3 regions of the Gordonia sp. McavH-238-E genome follow, and region 1 is predicted to be linked to each of the others. Evidence: riboswitches for the same ligand, from Rfam matches in the RefSeq annotation. Region 1 holds a riboswitch; each other region holds the start of a gene.
What was found. A riboswitch is a leader RNA that binds a small molecule or an ion and turns the genes downstream of it on or off. The one in region 1 is predicted to bind cobalamin.

Region 1 (6,814 bases):
CCACGAGTCCGGCGACGAGAGCGATGGTCGACCACCGGCCCGCCGCCGCCGAGGCACCCATGATGGTGGAGTTGCCCGACATGAAGGCGACGAAGCTGCCCTTGAGCACGAAGAACGCGATGGCGTCGATCAAGCCGGCCACGAACAGCAGCGCGGCCGCGATCGCGATGTCCGGGTGTGCGCTGCTCAGAAACCTGTCGAGTCGGGCCGCCATGAGCACGAATCTAACGCCTGCATGTCCGGCGGCAGGCGCACGCCGACCGCGACGTCGTCAGGCTCTGGTCGCGCTCAGCGCTTCTCGCAGGCGATACCGTCCTTGTCGCGGTCGCTCTCGGTGTTCGCGTCGTACAGGTCGTCGTCGACGGTGAAGTTCGTGACCGGCGTACCCGACGTGGAGTCGACGGCGCCCGTCTGGCCGACACCGTGCGGATAGTCGGCGTTGAGTTCTGAGCAGTTGGCGTAATCGGTTGCCGCCGAGGCGGGCGCCGCCACCATCAGCGGAGCGACCGTCATGGACGCCGCGGCCAGGAATCCGAGAACCATCTTTCGCGAGCAACGCATCGTGCTTGACCTTCTTCTGTGTGTCCCCCGACACCTCATCGTGACGAGGTGACATTACGGGGTCCGGTCGATGAAAGACGCGCTCGACGCGAAGATTGGTCCGGCCGACGGACACGCCGAGCGAACAAGGTTCACGGTCGCGGGGGCCGCCGCCTCTGTTGCATGACAACGTGTGTTGATAAAGTCCGCCCAGACCACACATCGACCAGCGGGGGAACGATGATCAGGAACGACGTCGAGTTCGATTCGGACGGCACGACGTGCCGAGCATGGTGGTACCGGCCCGAGGGAGCCACACCGGCCCCGGTCATCGTGATGGCACACGGCCTCGGCGGGGTCCGGCAGATGCGGCTCGATGCCTTCGCCGAACGGTTCACCGAAGCCGGATACTCCTGTCTGGTCTTCGATTACCGCCACTTCGGGGACAGCGACGGCGAACCGCGCCAGCTCCTGTCCATTCGCCGTCAGCTCGACGACTGGGCCGCGGCGATCGCCTTCGCACGAACTCTCGCCGGCGTCGACACCTCACGAATAGTGCTGTGGGGCACCTCCTTCGGCGGCGGACACGTGCTCGTCGCCGGCAAACGCGACGGCCGGGTGGCAGCGGTGATCTCCCAGTGCCCATTCACCAGCGGACCTGCGTCGACCGCAGCCCTTGGCGTGGTGTCCGGGGCGAAGGTGACCGTTCGGGCACTCGCGGATCTGGCCGGATCCGCACTGCGCAGGCCGCCGGTCATGGTCGGCCTGGCCGGCGAACCGGGATCAGCGGCGCTGATGACCGCACCGGACGCGGTGTCGGGATACCTGCCACTGATTCCCGACGGTCTCGAACTGCCCAACGAGGTGGCCGCGCGGGTCGGACTGACCATTCCGTTGCATTCACCCGGCCGGGCATTGAAAGATCTCGACTGCCCGACCCTGCTGTGCGTGTGCGACGGGGACACGGTGGCACCGGCACGCTCGACGATCGCCTACGCGCGGCGCGCACCCGGAGCCCGGGTCATCCGATACCCGGTCGGGCACTTCGACATCTACATCGGCGAGGACTTCGAGAAGGTCGTCGCCGACCAGCTGCAGTTCCTGCGCACCACCGTGCCGACCTGACCCCGACTACAGCCCGAACCGGGCCTGCATCCCCCGCAGCGTCTCCGCCGACGCGAGCAGACCGGCTCGCTCCGCATCCGAGAGCGGGACGTCGAGCCGGGTCTGGGCGCCGCCGCGGTCGACGACGGTCGGCAGCGAGAGACACACTCCGTCGAGCCCTTCGATCCCGTCGGTCCGCGTCGACACCGGCAGCACCCGGTGCTCGTTGTTCAGGATCGCCTCGACGATGCGCGTCGACGCCAAACCGATCGCATAGTTCGTGGCCCCCTTGCCCTCGATGATGGTGTAGGCGGCATGCACGACCTCGTGGTGGATGCGTTCGCGTGCAACCACATCCAGCGCCGGACGACCGGGCAGCGGGGTCCACGACGTCAGCGGCACCCCACCGATCGTCGCCGAGCTCCACAGCGGGATCTCGGTGTCGCCGTGCTCGCCGGCGATGTAGGAGTGCACGCTCTGCACCGCGACACCGCAATGCTGCGCGATGAGGAAACGCAGCCGGGACGAGTCGAGCACGGTGCCCGAGCCGAAGATCCGGCTGGGCGACAATCCGCTGATCTGCTGGGCGGCGTAGGTGACGACGTCGACCGGATTGGTGACCATCACGTAGATCGCATTCGGGGCCACCTCGAGCACCCCCGGGAGGATGGCGCGCGTCAGACCGATTGTGGCCTCGGCCAATTCGAGACGGGACTGACCCGGCTTCTGCTTCGCACCGGCGGTGAAGACGACGACGTCGGCGTCCGCGCACACCGACACGTCGTCGGAGCCGATGATGTCGGCACGAGGGACGAACTCGAGGCCGTGGGACATGTCGAGCACCTCGGCGGTCACCTTCGCGGCGTTGATGTCGAGGAGCGCGATGGTCCGTGCAACACCCCGGATGAGCGAGGAGTAGGCGATCGCGGTGCCCACCGCACCCGCCCCGATGATGGCCAGCTTCGTGTCTCGTACGTCCATCGGTTCACCGTTTCCGCGTCGGGTTCATCGATCGTCGGCATCCAGCGTAGGTCCTCGCACGGCCGCTGTCCGGGGACGCACGCCGACCGCCCACCGATCCGCTGGACGGTGTTGATAGCGTGAGCGGCGAGAACGGTCACACCCGCACACGTGGGTGTCAGGGAACCCGGTGCGAATCCGGGACTGGCGCGCAGCGGTATGGGGGACGGAACCGGCACACAGCCACTGGGGCGACCCGGGAAGGCGCCGGCTCCGGACGAACCCGAGTCCGAATACCGGCCGCTCTCGCTCGAGTCCACCGTGTATCTCGCGCACAGATACCCAGACCGTAAGGCAGTACAGTCCGTGTCCCGTCGTATCGACGGCACGACCGAGATCGCCACCGCCCCGCCGGTACGGCGACTCCCGTCGACGCCGCTAGCCGCAGTTCTGCTCGTCCTCACGCTCCTCAGCATCGCCCTGGCCACCGCGTTCGGCGCCGAGACCATCCCCGTCGGCGACGTCTGGCACACCGTCGCCGGACGCCTGACCGGCGCCGAGACCGATTCCGCGCACGCGGTGATCATCTGGGATCTCCGGCTGCCGCGGTCCGTCCTGGCCGCGCTCGTCGGCGCCGGGCTCGCACTGCCGGCGCTCTCATGCAGGCCCTGGTCCGCAACCCCCTCGCCGAGCCGTACCTGCTCGGCGTGTCCGCCGGCGCGGCGGTCGGGGCCACCGCCGTCATGACCCTCGGCGTGCTGGCCGGCCTCGGGGTGTGGGCACTCTCCGGCGGCGCGCTCCTCGGCGCGCTCGCGGCGACCGTCACGGTGTACCTCGTCGCCCGCGCCCAGGGCGGGTTGACCGCGCTGCGACTCATCCTGTCCGGCGTCGTGTTGTCCTCGGCGTTCATGGCGTTGTCGTCGCTGCTCGTGTTCACCGCCGCGGATCCCCACGCCGCCGACAACGTGATGTTCTGGATGCTCGGCAGCGTCGCCGGCGCCACCTGGGCGAAGGTGCAGATCGCCGGGGTGGTCGTGCTGGTCACCATCGTGGCGATGCTCGCGATCCACTCCTGGCTCGACGCCTACGCTGCCGGCACCGACACCGCGACGTCGCTGGGTGTACCGGTACGCGCGATGCGCAACGCGCTCTTCGGGATCCAGGGCGTCCTGGTGGGCGTGCTCGTCGCGGTGGCGGGTGGGATCGGCTTCGTCGGTCTGATCGTCCCGCACGCCGCCCGGCTGCTCGTCGGCGCCACCCACCGCGCGATGCTGCCGGTGGCGGTATGCGGCGGCGCACTGTTCCTGGTGTGGGTCGACGTCATCTCGCGGGTCGCGGCCGCGCCTCGGGAGATGCCTCTGGGCATCGTCACCGGGTTGATCGGCGCGCCGATCTTCCTGTTCCTCATGGGTCGACACCAGTATGTGTTCGGCGGCGGCTCATGACCAATCCACCACCGATCCGCTCGATGGCGTTGCGCGCGAACGCACTCGCGTGTCGACGGGGCGGCCGCGTCGTCCTGCGCGATGTCGATCTCGACGTCCCGGCGGGCACCCGACTGGCCATCGTCGGCCCCAACGGTTCCGGCAAGACCACCCTGTTGCGCACGCTGTGTGGGCTCGAACGTCCCGTCGCCGGCACCATCGACGTGGGTGGCGAGGACCTGCATCGACTCCCGTCGCGGCAGCGGGCCCGCTCGATAGCGGTGGTGGGCCAGGAGGAACAGCCCTCGGCCGAACTGACCGTCGCCGAGGCGGTCGGCCTTGGCCGGACCCCCTACCGCTCGGCCTGGTCGGCCGGGAGCCCCGACGACTCGACGGTGGTCGGCGCGGTGCTCGCGCAGGTCGGCCTCGACGGCTGGGGCGCCCGTTCGTGCACCCACCTGTCCGGTGGCGAGCGGCATCGCGTCGTCCTCGCCCGTGCACTCGCACAGCAGACGCCGGTCCTGGTGCTCGACGAACCCACCAATCATCTGGACGCGGCCTGGCGCCTGCGGCTGATGGAGATCCTCGACGAACTCGACGCCACCGTGCTGGCAGCGATGCACGACCTCGACCTCGTCCTGCGGCACTTCGATTGTGTCGCAGTGGTGTCCGACGGCGGCGTGGTCGCCCAGGGCCGACCCGTCGACGTGCTGACACCGGATCTGCTGGCGGCCGTCTTCGAGGTGTCCGGGACCGTTGTCACCCACCCGGTGACGGGCCTGCCACACCTCCTGCTCAACTCCCCCACTTCTGCTCCCCGAGCGCTGACGACAGACACCCTGTGAGAGGACATCCCTTGAGTACCCGCACCTCCCGAGTCCACCCGACCGCCGCCGTCCTGGTCGCCGCACTGATCCTGGGCGCGGTTGCCGCATGCTCGACCGACAGCACCGCGGCCACCGAAGACACTGTGACGGTGGCCAATTGTGGAGCCGACGTCGATTTCCCCCAGCCGCTCGACCGGCTGTTCGTCAACGACGGTGGCATGATCGCGATCGCCCTGGCGGCGGGCGCCCGCGACAACATGGTGGCGGTCAGTGCGCTCGCCCGCGACAAAGATGTTCTCCGGCTCGAGTACGGACCTCAGGTGGACACCCTGAACGAGGTCGCGGCCGAGCGTCCCACGCTCGAGAACATCGTCGCCGCGAAGCCCCAGGTGCTCTATGCCGGATACAACTACGGCATGAGCGAGTCCCGCGGGATCACGCCGGAGATCCTCGCGTCCCACGGCATCGACGTCTATCAGCTGTCCGAGGCGTGCCGGCAGGTCGAGGGTGAGGCGCAGCGCGGCACCATGGACCCGTGGGTCGCGCTCGACACCGACCTGCGCAACATCGGCACCATCACCGGCAACCCGGACCAGGGCGCCGCCGCGGCCGACGAGGTCGCCGACCGCCTCGAGAAGCTCCGCGCCGCACCGCAACCCGCCGACAAGCCCACGGTCTTCGTCTTCGACAGCGTCTCCGACACCATCTTCTCCTCCGGGTCCTACGGCGGCCCGCAGGGCATCATCGACGCCGCGGGCGCCCGCAACGCAACCGAGGACATCGAGGACACCTGGACCGCCGTCAGCTGGGAACGGCTCACCACCGCGGACCCCGACGTCATCGTGTTCGTGGACTACCCCGGTCAGACGGTCGAGGAGAAGATCGCCGCGCTGCGGTCCAACCCGGCCAGCCGCAATCTCAAGGCGGTACGCGAGAACCGATTCGTGAACCTGCCGTACGCGATGTGGGTGTCGAGCCCGCTGAACATCGACGCCGCCGAGATCATGCGCAATGCCCTCGAGAACCACGGCCTCGCACCGGAATCCGGAATCACCCCGAGCCTCGACGTCGCGCAGCTGGACCTCGGGGGCAACAACTGGCTGGAGTGAGTCGCCGAACGCCCGTAGAGCACGCGGGCGGCGGCGATTGTCGCACCGCCGCCCCTGGGGGATCCAGTGCGCCCACCGTCGAAGTTCGCAACACCTGACTGGATTCGTACCCCTACCATGAGGCACCGACAACTCTTGGCCGACGAATATCGTTGCACAACAGAGCTTTAGCGGTTGCGATGTAGCCGTGTCGGTGTACACTCGAACATACATACATTCGCAGCAACGGTTCTCGGGGGGTGGCCATGTCTGACGAATCAGCCACGCCGAAACCGCGAGCCGTCGAACTCGTCACCGAGTTGCATGCGATCCTCGACGAACTGCAGTCCGTGGACCTGTCGCCATGTACCGACGCCGAGTTGACTGACGTGGCAGCCGATACCGAACGTGCCATCGCACGCCTGACCGTCGCCGGTGACCGGCAGATCGATCAGGTCGAGGCTCGCGACCTCCCCCGCAAGACCGGCTGCCGCACGCTCATGCAGTTCATGACCCACCGGCTGCGGGTCTCCAACCCTGTGCGGCGTCGTAAGCAGATGGACGCCACCGCCACCCGCACCAGCCTCGGCGGCGAGGTCCTACCGCCCGAACACCCCTGCCTCGCTGAGGCGTTCGCTGCGGGAGCGGTTGGCTCTGCACACGTGCAGGCCGCCCTCGATGTCCTCGACCAGATCCCCCACGCCGTCGAGCATGATGTGAAAGTCGCTGCCGAGCGTCAGATGGCCGAGATCGCCGCCGACCACACCCCCGCCGACATCACCCAACTCGGCGCGCGGCTCCTCGCTCACCTCGACCCCGACGGCACCCTCACCGACGACACCGACCAGAAACGGCGCCGCAACCTGTGGAT
Region 2 (6,814 bases), on a different contig from region 1:
CGCCATCGTGCTCTCCGAGAACGCAGCGGCCTGGGCGGCGCGTCCCTCACGCAACGCCGATGACAGCACCGCGACCTCGCGGAACTTTTCGGCGGCGAACGCGAGCCAACCCCGAAGGTTGGTGTCGAGTTCGTCCTCCGCCTCCACTGTGTAGGGCACGTGCAGCGTGGAGCACGACGTCGACACGGCGACCGAGCGGGCGGACCCGAGCACGGTGGCCAGAGTCGCCGCGGCCTGGTCCAGGTCGGTGCGCCACACGTTGCGACCGTCCACGACGCCGGCGATCAGCAGCTTGTCCGCCATGCCCGGGGTGCCGGCCACGGTCTCCACCGAGCCCTCGACGAGGTCGACGGCGATGGCCTCGATCGGGGTCCGGGCCAGATACGCCAGGCGGTCGCCGGCATCGCCGAAGTAGGTTGCCACCGCGATGGCGGGACGCTGCTCGACCGAACCCAGGGCGTTGTACACGGCTTCGGCGCGGGGACCCAGGTCGGTGTCTGCATCGGTGACCAGGACGGGCTCGTCGAACTGAACCCACTCGACGCCGGCCTCGGCCAGTTGCGTCAGCAGATCGCGGTACAGCGGGACCAGCTCACCCAGGCGATCGAGTGGCGCACCCGCTCCGTCGATCGCCTTGGACAGGGCCAGGAAGGTGACCGGCCCGACGACGACCGGACGGGCCGGTATCCCGAGTTCCCTGGCCTCGGTGACCTCGGCCAGGACCTTCTCGGGCTTGAGCGCGAACGTGGTGCTCGGCCCGATCTCGGGGACCAGGTAGTGGTAATTGGTGTCGAACCATTTGGTCATCTCGAGTGGGGTCACCTCGGCGGTTCCGCGGGCCGCCGCGAAGTAGCGATCGAGCGGATCGTCGATCTCGGCGAACCTCGGCGGCAGTGCGTCGACGAGGACCGTGGTGTCGAGCACCTGGTCGTAGTACGAGAACGTGTTGACCGGGACGGAGTCGTGGCCGGCCTCGGTGAGCTCGGCCCACTGCTCGCTGCGTAGGCGCTGCGCGACGGTGGCGAGCTCGGTCCGGTCGATGCGGCCGGACCAATAGCTTTCGACGGCCCTCTTCAGTTCGCGCCGGGGGCCGATGCGTGCGGTGCCGAGGACGGTGGTGGTGAACGGTGCCGCGGAGCTGCGGCGGACGGTGTCGGACATGGACGTCGACTTCTCCTACTGACGGTGGATGGTTCACCGCCCAGCAGGGGAGATCGATCGGACCCACGTCACGCCCGGCAGAGGGCGCGCGACGATCGCCGGTTCGACCTGCGCCCAATCCTCGAGGCGGCGAGCCACCGGACGCGGCGCGTCCGGTACACCTGGCAGGTCTTCGGGCTCACCGTCGCTCTCGATCGAGATCCCTCTGATCGAAGTTCCTACTGACCGTCGCTTCCCAAGCCGGAGCTCAGTGCTGATGACGGTGGTCGTTACGGCATACCGCTGCGGGGACAGCTCCGGATTCGAACCGGATTCCCTCTCGTCCGCCGGCGGGATGCCGGCGACTCGACGCCGCGGACGGAGAGCTGACACGACCTCCGACGCGGCGAACCACATGCGTCATCGACCCTAGCCCAGCAAAGTCGACCCGCTGAACACTGGTAGTTCGACGTCGGGCGGTCAGCCGTCGATCTGATCGCGCCGAAACGACATCATCGCGCGGATCGCATCGTCGGAAGGAGGAGTCCCCGGCTGGAACCGAACGGTGCCCTTCTCCACGTCGAAACCGTCGAGGAACGGCCGCCCGGCGTCGACCGCCTCCGGGCTGAACGGGTACAGACCGATGTGCTTCTTGGTCCGCATCACCGAGAGGAGCGGGCTCCCGCGATATGTCAGGGCCGGCATGCCGTAGCCCTTGCCTTGAGCGGTGTCGGGGACCGCGGTGCGGGCGACGTCATAGATGCGTCCGACCACCTCGCGGTCGGCGGGGTCGAGTCCGTCGAGATAGTCGTCGACAGTGCCCATCCGGTGCGGCCTCTCTCCGTGGCGCTGAGCACGCATTTGGCCTGGCCTGCTCGTTCGCGTAACATTGATCGTCGGTGCGCATCGCGTGCCGGGCATCAGCGTGTCAGCACGTGGGCCCGGTCGGCGCACACCGGGTGCAGGTCCTCGCGGACCGGTGCCCACACCCTAACGGACAAACACTGATTCAACCCGGCCGATGCGCCGCGGCATCACCCGGATGTCGTGGTCACGGCCAGGATCGCGGAGGACATGGCGAAGAAAGACGGGGCCATCGAGGTCGAGGGTCGAGTGATCGAACCCCTGCCCAATGCGATGTTTCGTATTGAGCTGGAGAACGGACACAAGGTTCTCGCCCACATCAGCGGCAAGATGCGGCAGCACTACATCCGCATCCTGCCCGAGGATCGGGTCGTCGTGGAACTCTCGCCCTACGACCTGGCTCGTGGGCGAATCGTGTACCGCTACAAGTGAGACTTTCCCGGCGATGCCGGGGACAGACTTCCCGGACATCCGTTCGGGAGGAGACCGACACCCACGTGCACGGCCGCTTTCGGCGTGCGCGCGGGCGAGCCGAGCAGGAGAGATTGACGTGAAGGTTCAGCCGAGCGTCAAGCCGATCTGCGAGAAGTGCAAGGTGATCCGCCGCAACGGTCGGGTCATGGTGATCTGCGAGAACCTGCGTCACAAGCAGCGTCAGGGCTGATCACGCGCACCCTCCGGGTCGCTTGAGTCAGAACAACTGAAGACCGACAACTGAACACACAAGGACCTCCCAACACCAGCGGCGACAGACGCGTCACCGCCTACCTCCGGATCAGAGGCCGGAGCCCACGAGGCCGGACACACGGTTCGGCACCAGCTCGCGGGACGGACTGGGAGCAGACCTCTGAGAATCGAAAAGGAAATCCGCCACATGGCACGTGTTGCTGGTGTGGATCTCCCCCGCGAGAAGCGGCTGGAGATCGCACTGACCTACATCTATGGAGTTGGGCGTACCACCTCCAAGGAGATCCTCGAGGGAACGGGCCTGAGCCCCGACCTGCGAGCCAAGGATCTCACCGACGCAGACGTCTCGAAGCTGCGTGAGTACATCGAAGCCTCGGTGAAGGTCGAGGGTGACCTGCGTCGCGAGGTGCAGGCCGACATCCGTCGCAAGATCGAGATCGGCTGCTACCAGGGTCTGCGCCACCGTCGTGGCCTGCCTGTGCGCGGACAGCGCACCAAGACCAATGCCCGCACTCGCAAGGGCCCGAAGAAGACCATCGCCGGGAAGAAGAAGTAATGCCTCCGAAGTCACGTAGCGCAGGCCCCAAGAAGGGCACCCGCCGTCGCGATAAGAAGAACGTCCCGCACGGCCACGCGCACATCAAGTCGACGTTCAACAACACCATCGTGTCGATCAGCGACCCCAGCGGCAACATCATCAGCTGGGCATCGTCGGGCCACGTCGGTTTCAAGGGTTCGCGCAAGAGCACCCCGTTCGCGGCTCAGCTCGCGGCCGAGAATGCTGCGCGCAAGGCCCAGGAACACGGCGTCAAGAAGGTCGACGTCTTCGTCAAGGGACCGGGCTCGGGTCGCGAGACCGCCATCCGCTCCCTGCAGGCAGCCGGCCTCGAGGTCGGCACCATCTCCGATGTGACCCCGCAGCCGCACAACGGTTGCCGTCCGCCCAAGCGGCGCCGGGTCTAGCGGGAAAGGAAGAGATAAGACATGGCTCGTTATACCGGCCCCGCAACAAAGAAGTCCCGTCGTCTCCGCGTCGACCTCATCGGTGGAGACGCAGCGTTCGAGCGTCGCCCCTACCCGCCCGGCCAGCACGGCCGTTCGCGGATCAAGGAGAGCGAGTACCTGCTCCAGCTGCAGGAGAAGCAGAAGGCGCGCTTCACCTACGGCGTCATGGAGAAGCAGTTCCGCCGCTACTTCGAAGAGGCGAACCGTCGCACCGGCAAGACCGGTGACGAACTGCTGAAGCTGCTCGAGACCCGTCTCGACAACGTCGTGTACCGCTCGGGCATCGCCCGGACCCGTCGCCAGGCCCGCCAGCTGGTCAGCCACGGCCACTTCACCGTCAACGGTGTGAAGGTCGACGTGCCCAGCTACCGCGTCAGCCAGTACGACATCATCGACGTCCGCCCGAAGTCGCTGCAGACCGTCCCGTTCCAGATCGCCAAGGAGCTCGTCGGCGATCGTCCGGTCCCGGGTTGGCTCCAGGTCGTGCCGTCGACCCTGCGCATCCTCGTGCACAGCGTGCCCGAGCGTGCTCAGATCGACGTCCCGCTCACCGAGCAGCTCATCGTCGAGTTCTACTCGAAGTAGGACACACCGCCCGACAGCAGCAGCTGTTCGGTTCACCCTCGAGGCCGTCATATAGCGGTCGGCCAAAGGAGATATCCAAGAAATGCTCATCTCACAGCGACCCACCCTCACCGAGGAAGTCCTCGCCGAGGACCGTTCGAAGTTCGTCATCGAGCCGCTCGAGCCGGGCTTCGGTTACACCCTCGGCAACTCGCTGCGTCGTACCCTGCTCAGCTCGATCCCGGGTGCTGCCATCACCAGCATTCGTATCGACGGCGTGCTCCACGAGTTCACCACCGTGGCCGGGGTCAAGGAAGACGTCACCGACATCATCCTGAACCTCAAGGGCCTCGTGGTCAGCTCCGACGAGGACGAGCCGGTCACCATGTACGTGCGCAAGCAGGGTCCGGGCACCGTCACCGGCGCCGACATCGTGCCCCCGGCCGGTGTCACCGTGCACAACCCCGATCTGCACATCGCCACCCTGAACGACAAGGGCAAGCTCGAGATCGAGCTCGTCGTCGAGCGGGGCCGCGGCTATGTTCCGGCCGTGCAGAACAAGGCGTCGGGTGCCGAGATCGGCCGTATCCCGGTCGACTCGATCTACTCGCCGGTGCTCAAGGTGACCTACAAGGTCGAGGCAACCCGTGTCGAGCAGCGCACCGACTTCGATCGCCTGGTGCTCGATGTGGAGACCAAGAACTCGATCAGTGCGCGTGACGCGCTGGCATCGGCGGGCAAGACCCTGGTGGAGCTGTTCGGGCTCGCCCGGGAACTCAACGTCGAGGCCGAGGGCATCGAGATCGGGCCGTCGCCGGCCGAGGCCGACCACATCGCGTCGTTCAGCCTGCCGATCGAGGATCTCGAGCTGACCGTCCGGTCCTACAACTGCCTCAAGCGCGAGGGTGTGCACACCGTCGGCGAGCTGGTTGCCCGGACCGAGTCGGATCTGCTCGACATCCGCAACTTCGGTCAGAAGTCGATCGACGAGGTCAAGGTCAAGCTGCACGCGCTCGGTCTGTCGCTCAAGGACAGCCCGGCGAGCTTCGATCCGTCGCAGGTCGCAGGTTATGACCCGGCCACCGGCACGTGGTCGGAAGACGCGTCCTTCGACGCCGATTCCGGTGAGGATTTCGCGGAGACCGAGCAGCTGTAGTCGCTTCGACGCGGCGGTAGCTGTCACTGCCCAACCCTGACTTCCGCATCGAGTGATGCGGGGTCCTCCTAGGAGAAGACAATGCCCAAGCCCACCAAGGGTGCCCGCCTCGGCGGGTCGGCCAGCCACCAGAAGGCGATGCTGGCGAATCTCGCCACCTCGCTCTTCGAGCACGGCCGCATCACCACCACGGAAGCCAAGGCCAAGCGCCTGCGTCCGTACGCGGAGAAGATCATCACCCACGCCAAGGCCGGCAAGCTGGCCAACCGTCGTGAGGTGCTGAAGGACATCCGTGACAAGGACGTCGTGCACACACTGTTCGACGAGATCGGCCCGTTCTTCGCCGATCGTCCGGGTGGCTACACCCGCATCATCAAGACGCTGCCGCGCAAGGGTGACAACGCCCCCATGGCCGTGATCGAGCTGGTGCGCGAGACCACCGCGTCGAGCGAGGCCAGCCGCGCGACCCGCGTCGCCGCCTCCAAGAAGGCCGCCGAGGACAAGCTCGACGCCACCGAAGAGGTTGTCGCCGATACCGATTCGGCTGATGGCGCGGACAACGTGGTGGAGGCCGTCGAGGCCGACGCCACCGATGCCGAGGTCGCCAACGCCGAGGCCGTGGCCGAGGCGGTCGACGACGAGTCCACCGCGGCGACCGCTCCCGATGCCGAGGCAGCCGGAGCAGACGTCGACGGCGACAAGAAGTAGTCGACTGAGTCGAGAATCGCAGACCGAACCCGTCGGCCCGGATCCCGGTGCCGGCGGGTTCTGTCGTCTCCGCTTCGACATCTCCTACGACGGAACCGACTTCGCCGGATGGGCACGGCAGGTCGGTCAGCGCAGCGTCTGCGAGGAACTCGAGACCCGGTTGTCGACGGTGCTGCGGGTGCCGGTGCGCCTGACCGTGGCGGGCCGAACCGATGCCGGTGTCCATGCGACGGGGCAGGTCGCACACGCCGATGTCCCGCGGACGACGCTGGAGACCAGATCGATCGGCGGCGATCCGTCGACCCTCGTCGGACGTCTCGCGAAGATGTGTCCCGACGACGTGCGGGTGACGGCGGCACGGGTGGTGCCCGGCGAATTCGACGCGCGGTTCTCGGCCCTACGCCGTCACTACCGGTACCGCCTGACCGATGCCCGGTGGGGTGCAGAGCCGGTGGTTGCACGGACGACTGCCACGTGGCGTCGACCTCTCGACGTCGACGCGCTGAACGCGGCGTCGTCGGAGTTGCTGGGCCTCAACGATTTCGCGGCGTTCTGTCGTCGGCGCGAGGGTGCGACGACCATCCGGGATCTCCAGCGATTCGCCTGGACCAGGGATTCCGACGGTGTCCTGGTCGGCGAGGTGAGCGCGGATGCATTCTGCTGGTCGATGGTGCGTTCGCTGGTCGGTGC
Region 3 (6,814 bases), on a different contig from region 1:
GCCGGCCTCCCCGAAGAACACGCCGACGGGGGTGTGGACAAAGGTGTCGCCGACCCCCATCTCCTCGGCGACCTTGCGGATCACGCGGTCGGCCGGCGTCACCTTCGGGTACGTGGTCACACCGAGCATTCGCGACGCCTGATCGTAGTACGGGTCGAGCTCGGACGCCCAGTCGGTGATCGACCCCCAGTGCGGGTCGTCGAAGAAGGCGGGCAGCGGCCGGTACAGGGTGTTCGCGTAGTTCAGCGATCCGCCTCCGACGCCGGCACCGGCCATCACGAGCACGTCGCGCAGCAGGTGCATGCGCTGTACGCCGAACAGTCCCAGCGCGGGCGCCCAGACGTAGTCCTTGAGGCGCCAGCTCGTCTTGGGCAGGTCGCCGTCGGAGAAACGCCGTCCGGACTCGACAACCGCGACCCGGTAGCCCTTTTCGGTGAGACGCAGGGCCGCAACCGAACCGCCGAAACCGGAGCCGATGACGATGGCGTCGTAATGGTCTGGGGTCGAACTCACGGTGCGACGGTCCTCTCGGTGTCGGGTTCGGTTGCGTCGGTGGCGGCCGCGGGTGGGATCGCGGCGTCGAATCGGTGATCGGCCGGGTCGAACGACGACATCATCCGGCGGAAGTCGCTCGTGAACTTCGGCCACATCACCGAGTTGCGTCCGGTGGAGTCGAGATACCAGCTCGAGCATCCGCCCGAATTCCACACGGTGCGTTCGAGTTCGGGATCGAGGTCGGCGTTGTACCGGTCCTGGGCGGTGTCGGTGACCTCGAAGGTCGACCGGCCACTCCGCGACAGCTCGGAGAGCGCCTTGCTCATGTAGTACGCCTGCGGCTCCAGCATCAGCACGATCGAGCTGTGACCCAGATTGGTGTTGGGGCCGTACAGGAAGAACAGGTTGGGGAAGCCGTGGATCTCGACCCCGCGGTAGGCGCGCGGCGAACCCGCCCACGCCTGGGCCAGGGTGCGTCCGTCGCGTCCGGTGATCGCCGACGCGATGGGCGGTTCGGTGGGGGTGAACCCGGTGGCGAACACGACCGTGTCGACCTCGTGTTCGCGGCCCTGGTCGTCGACGGCGCCGCGCGCGGTGAGGCGGGTGATCGCGCCGGTCACGGTGGCATTGTCGCGCTGCAATGCGGGGAACCATTTGTTGGTCAACAGCATCCGTTTGCAGCCGATGGTGTAGTCGGGGGTGAGCCGACGGCGCAGGTCGCGGTCACGGACCTGGATCCGCAGCTGCGCCAGCGCGATGGTCTTGGCGATCGGGAGCAGTTTGGGGTTGCGGGCCATCATCAGGACGTAGGCCTCGCGATAGGTCCACACCATCCGCCGGACGAGCCGGTGGACACCGGGGACGCGGCGATAGAGTGCGCGTTCGAGGGAGCCGATGGTGCGGTCCAGACGCGGCACGACCCAAGCGGGAGTGCGCTGGAAGACCGTGAGATGTCCGACCTCGTCGACGATCTCGGGCACGATCTGGATCGCCGACGCGCCGGTGCCGACGATCGCGACGCGACGTCCGCGGAGGTCGTGGGAGTGGTCCCACTGAGCGGAGTGGAACACGGTGCCGGTGAACTCATCGGCTCCGGCGACCGGTGGCAGACCCGGCTCGGACAGCGCACCAGGCGCGGCGACCAGGTAGCGGCAGCGGATCTCGCCATCCGTCGTGACCACGACCCATTCCTGCGCCGCGCCGTCCCAGTGAGCCGAGGTGAGTGCGCAGTTGTAACGGATCTGGTCGGCGAAATCGGCTGCGACCGAACGCAGATACTGGTGGATCTCGTGGCGGCGACCGTAGGTGTTGGACCAGTCCGGGTTGGGGGCGAAGGACAGGGAGTACAGCGACGTCGGGACGTCGCAGGCCGCGCCCGGGTAGTCGTTCTCGCGCCAGACCCCACCCGCGCCGTCGCCACGTTCGATGGCCAGCGTCTGCAGCTGCGGATGATCCGTGCGAAGACGATGCAGGGCGGCGAGACCGCCGAACCCGACGCCGACGACGAGGACGTCCACGCGCCGGGGCAGCGTGTTCTGCTGCGGGAGAGTCGGACTGGGTTCAGTCATGGGTCAGGAGTTCCTTCCATACGGGCAGGAGGTGGTCGAGCAGCGCGCGGTCGGCGTCGGGTGAGCGCAGGATGCGCGACACCGCCAGTCCGCGTGCGAGTTCGATGGAGAGTTCGAGCTCCGCGGCGGTGTACCGGTCGCCGAACAACTCGGCACAACCGACGGCGAGTGCGTCGGACACCTGCTGTTCGAGCGGGATGATCGCGGTTCGCAATCCGACGTCGCAGCGGGCGGCGACCCACAGCTCGAGAGCGGCGTCGAACAGCGGGCCGCTGAACGCCTCGATGAGTATCTCGAGTCCCTCGTCACCCGTCCGGGGCCGCGACAGGATCTCCGCCAGCCGACGCTCGACCAGGTGTCCGACCGCGGCGACCACCAGTGATTCCCGGGTGGGGAAGTGATGCAGTAGAGCGCCGCGGGAGATACCTGCCCGGCGGTTGACCTCCTGCGTCGTGGTGGCGGCGTAGCCGACGTCGACCAGGGCGTCGACGGTCGCGTCGAGGATGAGCGCACGCGTGGTCGCGGTGCGTTCGGCCTGCGTGCGTCGGCGCGGGGCTCGGGTGGGCTCGGTCACATCGACGACGATAGCACAAACAGTCCGGACTGCTTGTAAGTTCCGGGGATCATCCACCGCACGCCGCATGCGATGTCGTGATTGTCCACTCCGTACGATGACCGGGACGCAAGGGAACCCGGTGCGAATCCGGGGCTGTCCCGCAACTGTGACCCGACCTCGATCGGGAAGCCAGATCGCTTGCGTCTTCGCGACCCACGAGGATGGACATGAAAAATTCAAGATCGACAGCTGCGCACGCAGCTCCCGAATTCACCCGGCGCCGGCTGCTACGCGGAGCCGGTGGGATCGCCGGCCTCGCCGGTCTCGGCGCGGTGGGCCTGCTCTCCGGTTGTGCCGACCGGCCGAGCCCGGCAGGCGCGCCGAGCGGCGGTACCCCGGTCCCCGGCGGCACGTTGCGCGTCGTCTTCGCGGGCACCTCGGCGACCGCCGATGTCCTCGACCCGCACGTCGTCGGCCACTCGGCGGGTGGCGCACTGTCCAAGGCGGTGTGGGATCACCTCGTCGACTACAACAACGACCTCACCCTCGACTATCGGCTCGCCGAGTCCCTGGAGCCCAACGCCGACGGCTCGCAGTGGCGGATGGCGCTGCGCCGGGGCGTCGAGTTCAGTGACGGTTCGCCGTTCACGTCTCGCGATGTCATGTGGAGTCTCGAGCGCATGCTCGACGAGGAGAAGCCGTCGGCCGGTGACCTCGACATCATCGACCTGTCCCGCACCAGGCCCGACGGCGATCACGCCGTCGTGGTGTCGATGAGAGAACCCGTCGCCGACTTCGGTTCGGTGCTGGCCGGTTGGTACGTCTACGTGATCAAGGACGGTACGTCGGAGTTCACGCCGTCGTCGCTTCCCGTGGGGACCGGCCCGTTCGTTCTGGAGTCGTGGTCGCCGGGCGACCGGTCGGTGTTGACCCGCAACGAGAACCATTGGGATCAGCGGCCGCACCTCGACGGGCTGGAGATCCTCCAGGTCGCCGAAGCCGACGCCAGATTCAACGCATTCGGCTCGCAGGAGGCCGACGTCGTCTACGAACTCTCGCCGGCGCAGGGCAACATCCTGCGATCGCAGTCCGACGTCTACCTCGTGACGCCGCCGGTGGGCACGATGAGCTCGTTCACGATGCGTACCGACCTCGCGCCGTTCGACGATCCGCGAGTACGCGAGGCCCTCAAGCTGTCGGTGGACCGGCAGGCGATGGTCGACAAGGTGTATTACGGGTTCGCCGAGGTCGGCAACGACCTGTACGGCAAGGGCGCACCGTTCTACGCCGACATGCCGCAACGCGCGTATGACCCGGAACGAGCTCGCCGCCTGCTCCGAGAGGCGGGCAAGGAGAACCTCGTCGTCACCCTGCACACCGCGGACGTCAGTCCCGGCCAGTTGGCCTCGGCGACCCTCTTCGCCGAGCAGGCCAAGGCCGCCGGGATCACCGTGAACCTCGCCGTCGAGCCGGGCGACACCTACTTCTCCCAGGTCGTCGGGTCCAAGCCCCTCACCCAGTCCGGTTGGTGGAACTACAGTCTGGACTACTTCTACGGGCAGACCCTCACCTCGGACGCCCCGGCCAACGCGACCGCCTGGCGTCGTCCTGCGTGGGATGCCACCTTCGCCCAGGCTCGCGCCGAGATGGACCCGGCTCGCCGTGGTGAGTTGTACCGGGAACTGCAGGACGAACTCTGGAACGACAGCGGTTACCTCATCCACAGTTTCGCCCTGCAGCCGACGGGCGTCCGCAACACCGTGCAGGGCATCACCGACGGGGTGCCCGGCACCGGGCAGTGGGCCTCCTTCACGGGCACCTGGCTCCAGCAGCGCTAGGGGACTCGTCGTGTTGCGGTATGTCGCGGGCCGGTTGGCCGGGGCGTTGGCCGCGCTCGCTGTCGTTGCGGTGTCGATCTTCGTGCTCTTCGAACTGCTCCCGGGTGATGCCGCCACGACCCGGTTGTCGAGAGGGGCCGCGGGCCAACCGGATCCGGCTCAGGTGGCCGCTCTGCGCGCGGAGCTGGGTCTCGATCGTCCGGCAGTCGTACGGTTCGTCGACTGGGCACGCGGTTTCCTCACCGGGGACCTCGGCGTGTCGCAACTCTCGGGCCGTCCGGTCGCCGAGATCCTCGACGGGCGACTCGCGAACTCGGTGATCCTCGCGATCGTCACCGTCGTCGTCCTGGTCCCGGCGGCGCTGGCGATCGGCGTCGCCGCCGGCGCACGGCCGGGTTCGCGCTGGGACCGGTTGCTCAGTACTGCGGCGCTCGCGGCGGAATCCGTCCCCGCGTTCGTGGTCGGTGTCGTACTGATTGCCTGGGTGGCGATCGGGATGGGGGTGCTGCCCGCGGTGTCGCTCGTACCGACGGGCACATCGGCGCTCGACCGTCCGGAGGTGCTGGTGCTACCGGTGCTGTGCCTGCTCATCGGGCTGGCGCCGCATCCGGTGCGACTCGTCCGCGCCCAGATGGCGGAAGTGATGCGCGCGCCGTACATCTCGGCGGCGCGGGCGAACGGGGTCGGCGAATTCCGGCTCGTCGTGCGTCATGCGGCGCCCAACGCGATCTCCGCGTCGGTGCAACCGCTGGCGGGAGCCGTCGTCGGGCTCGTCGGCGGTATCGCGGTCATCGAGGTCGTGTTCGCGTACCCGGGTGTGGCGCACGAACTCCTGCGGGCCATCTCCGGACGCGATCTGATCTTCGTGCAGTCGGTGGCGGTGCTGTTGGCCGCGTACGGGCTGCTCGTGTATCTCCTCGCCGACCTCGTGGCGCTCGGCTCGTCGACGGCCGCACGGGGTGTCATCGGACGCGGCCGGTCATGAGCACGCGCTGTCGACGGCTCGTCGGCCCCGCCGCGGTGTTGGGCGTCCTCGTGATCGTCATCGTCCTCGGGCCGTTCGTCGCACCGTTCTCGCCGACCGCGATCGCCTCGGTACCGTTCGAGACACCGTCGTCGAACCATTGGCTCGGAACCGATTTCGTCGGACGCGACGTCCTGTCGCGAGTCCTGCACGGTGGTCACCGGCTGGTGTTGATGACCGCGGTCGCGTTGTCGGTGTCGTACGTGGTCGGCGTTCTCCTCGGAGTCACCGCGGGAATGTCACGCCGGCTCGACGGCTGGGTGATGCGCCCGGTCGACGCTATCACCGTCCTGCCATGGTTCCTCCTGCTCGTGGTCATCGCGACGACGATGGGGAAGGGCCCGGTCGCGGTGTGCCTCACCGTCGGAGTCGCGACGGTGCCATGGGTGGCGAAGATCGTGCGGACGGCGACGATCGAACTCATGGACGCGGGTTTCGTCGAAGCCGCGATCGCCCGCGGCGAGACACTGCGATGGATCGCGGTGGCCCAGGTACTGCCGAACCTGCGGCCGGTGTTGCTGGCCGACGCCGGGATACGGGTCTCGGGAACCATCGCGCTCGTCACCGCGGGCAGCTTCCTCGGTCTCGGAGTGACTCAGCCACAGCCGGACTGGGCATTGATGGTCACCGAGAACAAGGGCGGGATGGCGTTGACCCCCTGGCCGGTCGTCGTGCCTGCCGTATGCATCGCAGCGCTGGTCGTGGCGGTGAACCTGCTCGTCGACCGATTGTCCGAACCTCCCGAGCCCTCACCTCGTGGTCCGCGACAACGTGTCCGGCGGCCGCTGGACCGTCCGGATGCCACCGCCGGGAACCCGATATCGGTGTCGGCGCTCACGGTGGCGGCACCGGATGGCACCCCGCTCGTCGCGATCGACGCCCTCGAGGTCCGCCGTGGCGAGACCCTGGCCGTCGTCGGGCCCTCCGGTGCCGGAAAGACCACGACGGCACTCGCTCTCGTCGACGCGCTGCCACCCGGATTCGTCACCGCCGGGACCGTGCGTGTGCAGGCTCCCGCCGACGGCGGTCGACGGCTCGGATACGTACCGCAGGACCCCGGTACCTCGCTCAACCCGTCCATGCGGATCGGTTCGGCCCTCCGAGAAGTCCGACGCGCCCACCGGTCGCGTCGTGCCCGGGACATCCATATCCTGCTCGCCGAACTGGGCTTGCCGACGGACCGCGAGTTCCTCCGCAGGTATCCGGCGCAGCTGTCCGGCGGCCAGCAACAACGGGTTCTCCTCGCGATCGCCCTCCTCGGCTCCCCGGGCGTGCTCGTCCTCGACGAGCCGACGAGCGGTCTGGACGCGGCCACGGCGGACGAACTGGTCGG

Region 2: another riboswitch for cobalamin. It lies ahead of metE (5-methyltetrahydropteroyltriglutamate--homocysteine S-methyltransferase); the one in region 1 lies ahead of MHN80_RS04775 (FecCD family ABC transporter permease).
Region 3: another riboswitch for cobalamin. It lies ahead of MHN80_RS17465 (ABC transporter substrate-binding protein); the one in region 1 lies ahead of MHN80_RS04775 (FecCD family ABC transporter permease).

The regions. Positions count from the first base shown of each region.
Region 1 is NZ_JAKRFE010000003.1:96,768-103,581, forward strand. Features, by position in the region: gene MHN80_RS04755 (YoaK family protein) at 1-214, opposite strand, end outside; gene MHN80_RS04760 (excalibur calcium-binding domain-containing protein) at 289-561, opposite strand; gene MHN80_RS04765 (alpha/beta hydrolase) at 781-1,665, shown strand; gene MHN80_RS04770 (L-lactate dehydrogenase) at 1,672-2,625, opposite strand; cobalamin riboswitch at 2,742-2,924, shown strand; partial or broken gene MHN80_RS04775 (FecCD family ABC transporter permease) at 3,001-4,049, shown strand; gene MHN80_RS04780 (ABC transporter ATP-binding protein) at 4,046-4,873, shown strand; gene MHN80_RS04785 (ABC transporter substrate-binding protein) at 4,885-5,964, shown strand; gene MHN80_RS04790 (HNH endonuclease signature motif containing protein) at 6,210-6,814, shown strand, end outside.
Region 2 is NZ_JAKRFE010000002.1:53,669-60,482, reverse strand. Features, by position in the region: gene metE (5-methyltetrahydropteroyltriglutamate--homocysteine S-methyltransferase) at 1-1,161, opposite strand, end outside; cobalamin riboswitch at 1,307-1,532, opposite strand; gene MHN80_RS02680 (iron chaperone) at 1,621-1,965, opposite strand; gene infA (translation initiation factor IF-1) at 2,215-2,436, shown strand; gene rpmJ (50S ribosomal protein L36) at 2,555-2,668, shown strand; gene rpsM (30S ribosomal protein S13) at 2,879-3,247, shown strand; gene rpsK (30S ribosomal protein S11) at 3,247-3,654, shown strand; gene rpsD (30S ribosomal protein S4) at 3,676-4,281, shown strand; gene MHN80_RS02650 (DNA-directed RNA polymerase subunit alpha) at 4,364-5,416, shown strand; gene rplQ (50S ribosomal protein L17) at 5,498-6,124, shown strand; gene truA (tRNA pseudouridine(38-40) synthase TruA) at 6,081-6,814, shown strand, end outside.
Region 3 is NZ_JAKRFE010000011.1:1,411-8,224, forward strand. Features, by position in the region: gene MHN80_RS17450 (GMC family oxidoreductase N-terminal domain-containing protein) at 1-513, opposite strand, end outside; gene MHN80_RS17455 (NAD(P)/FAD-dependent oxidoreductase) at 510-2,063, opposite strand; gene MHN80_RS17460 (TetR/AcrR family transcriptional regulator) at 2,056-2,637, opposite strand; cobalamin riboswitch at 2,700-2,836, shown strand; gene MHN80_RS17465 (ABC transporter substrate-binding protein) at 2,847-4,457, shown strand; gene MHN80_RS17470 (ABC transporter permease) at 4,468-5,442, shown strand; gene MHN80_RS17475 (ATP-binding cassette domain-containing protein) at 5,439-6,814, shown strand, end outside.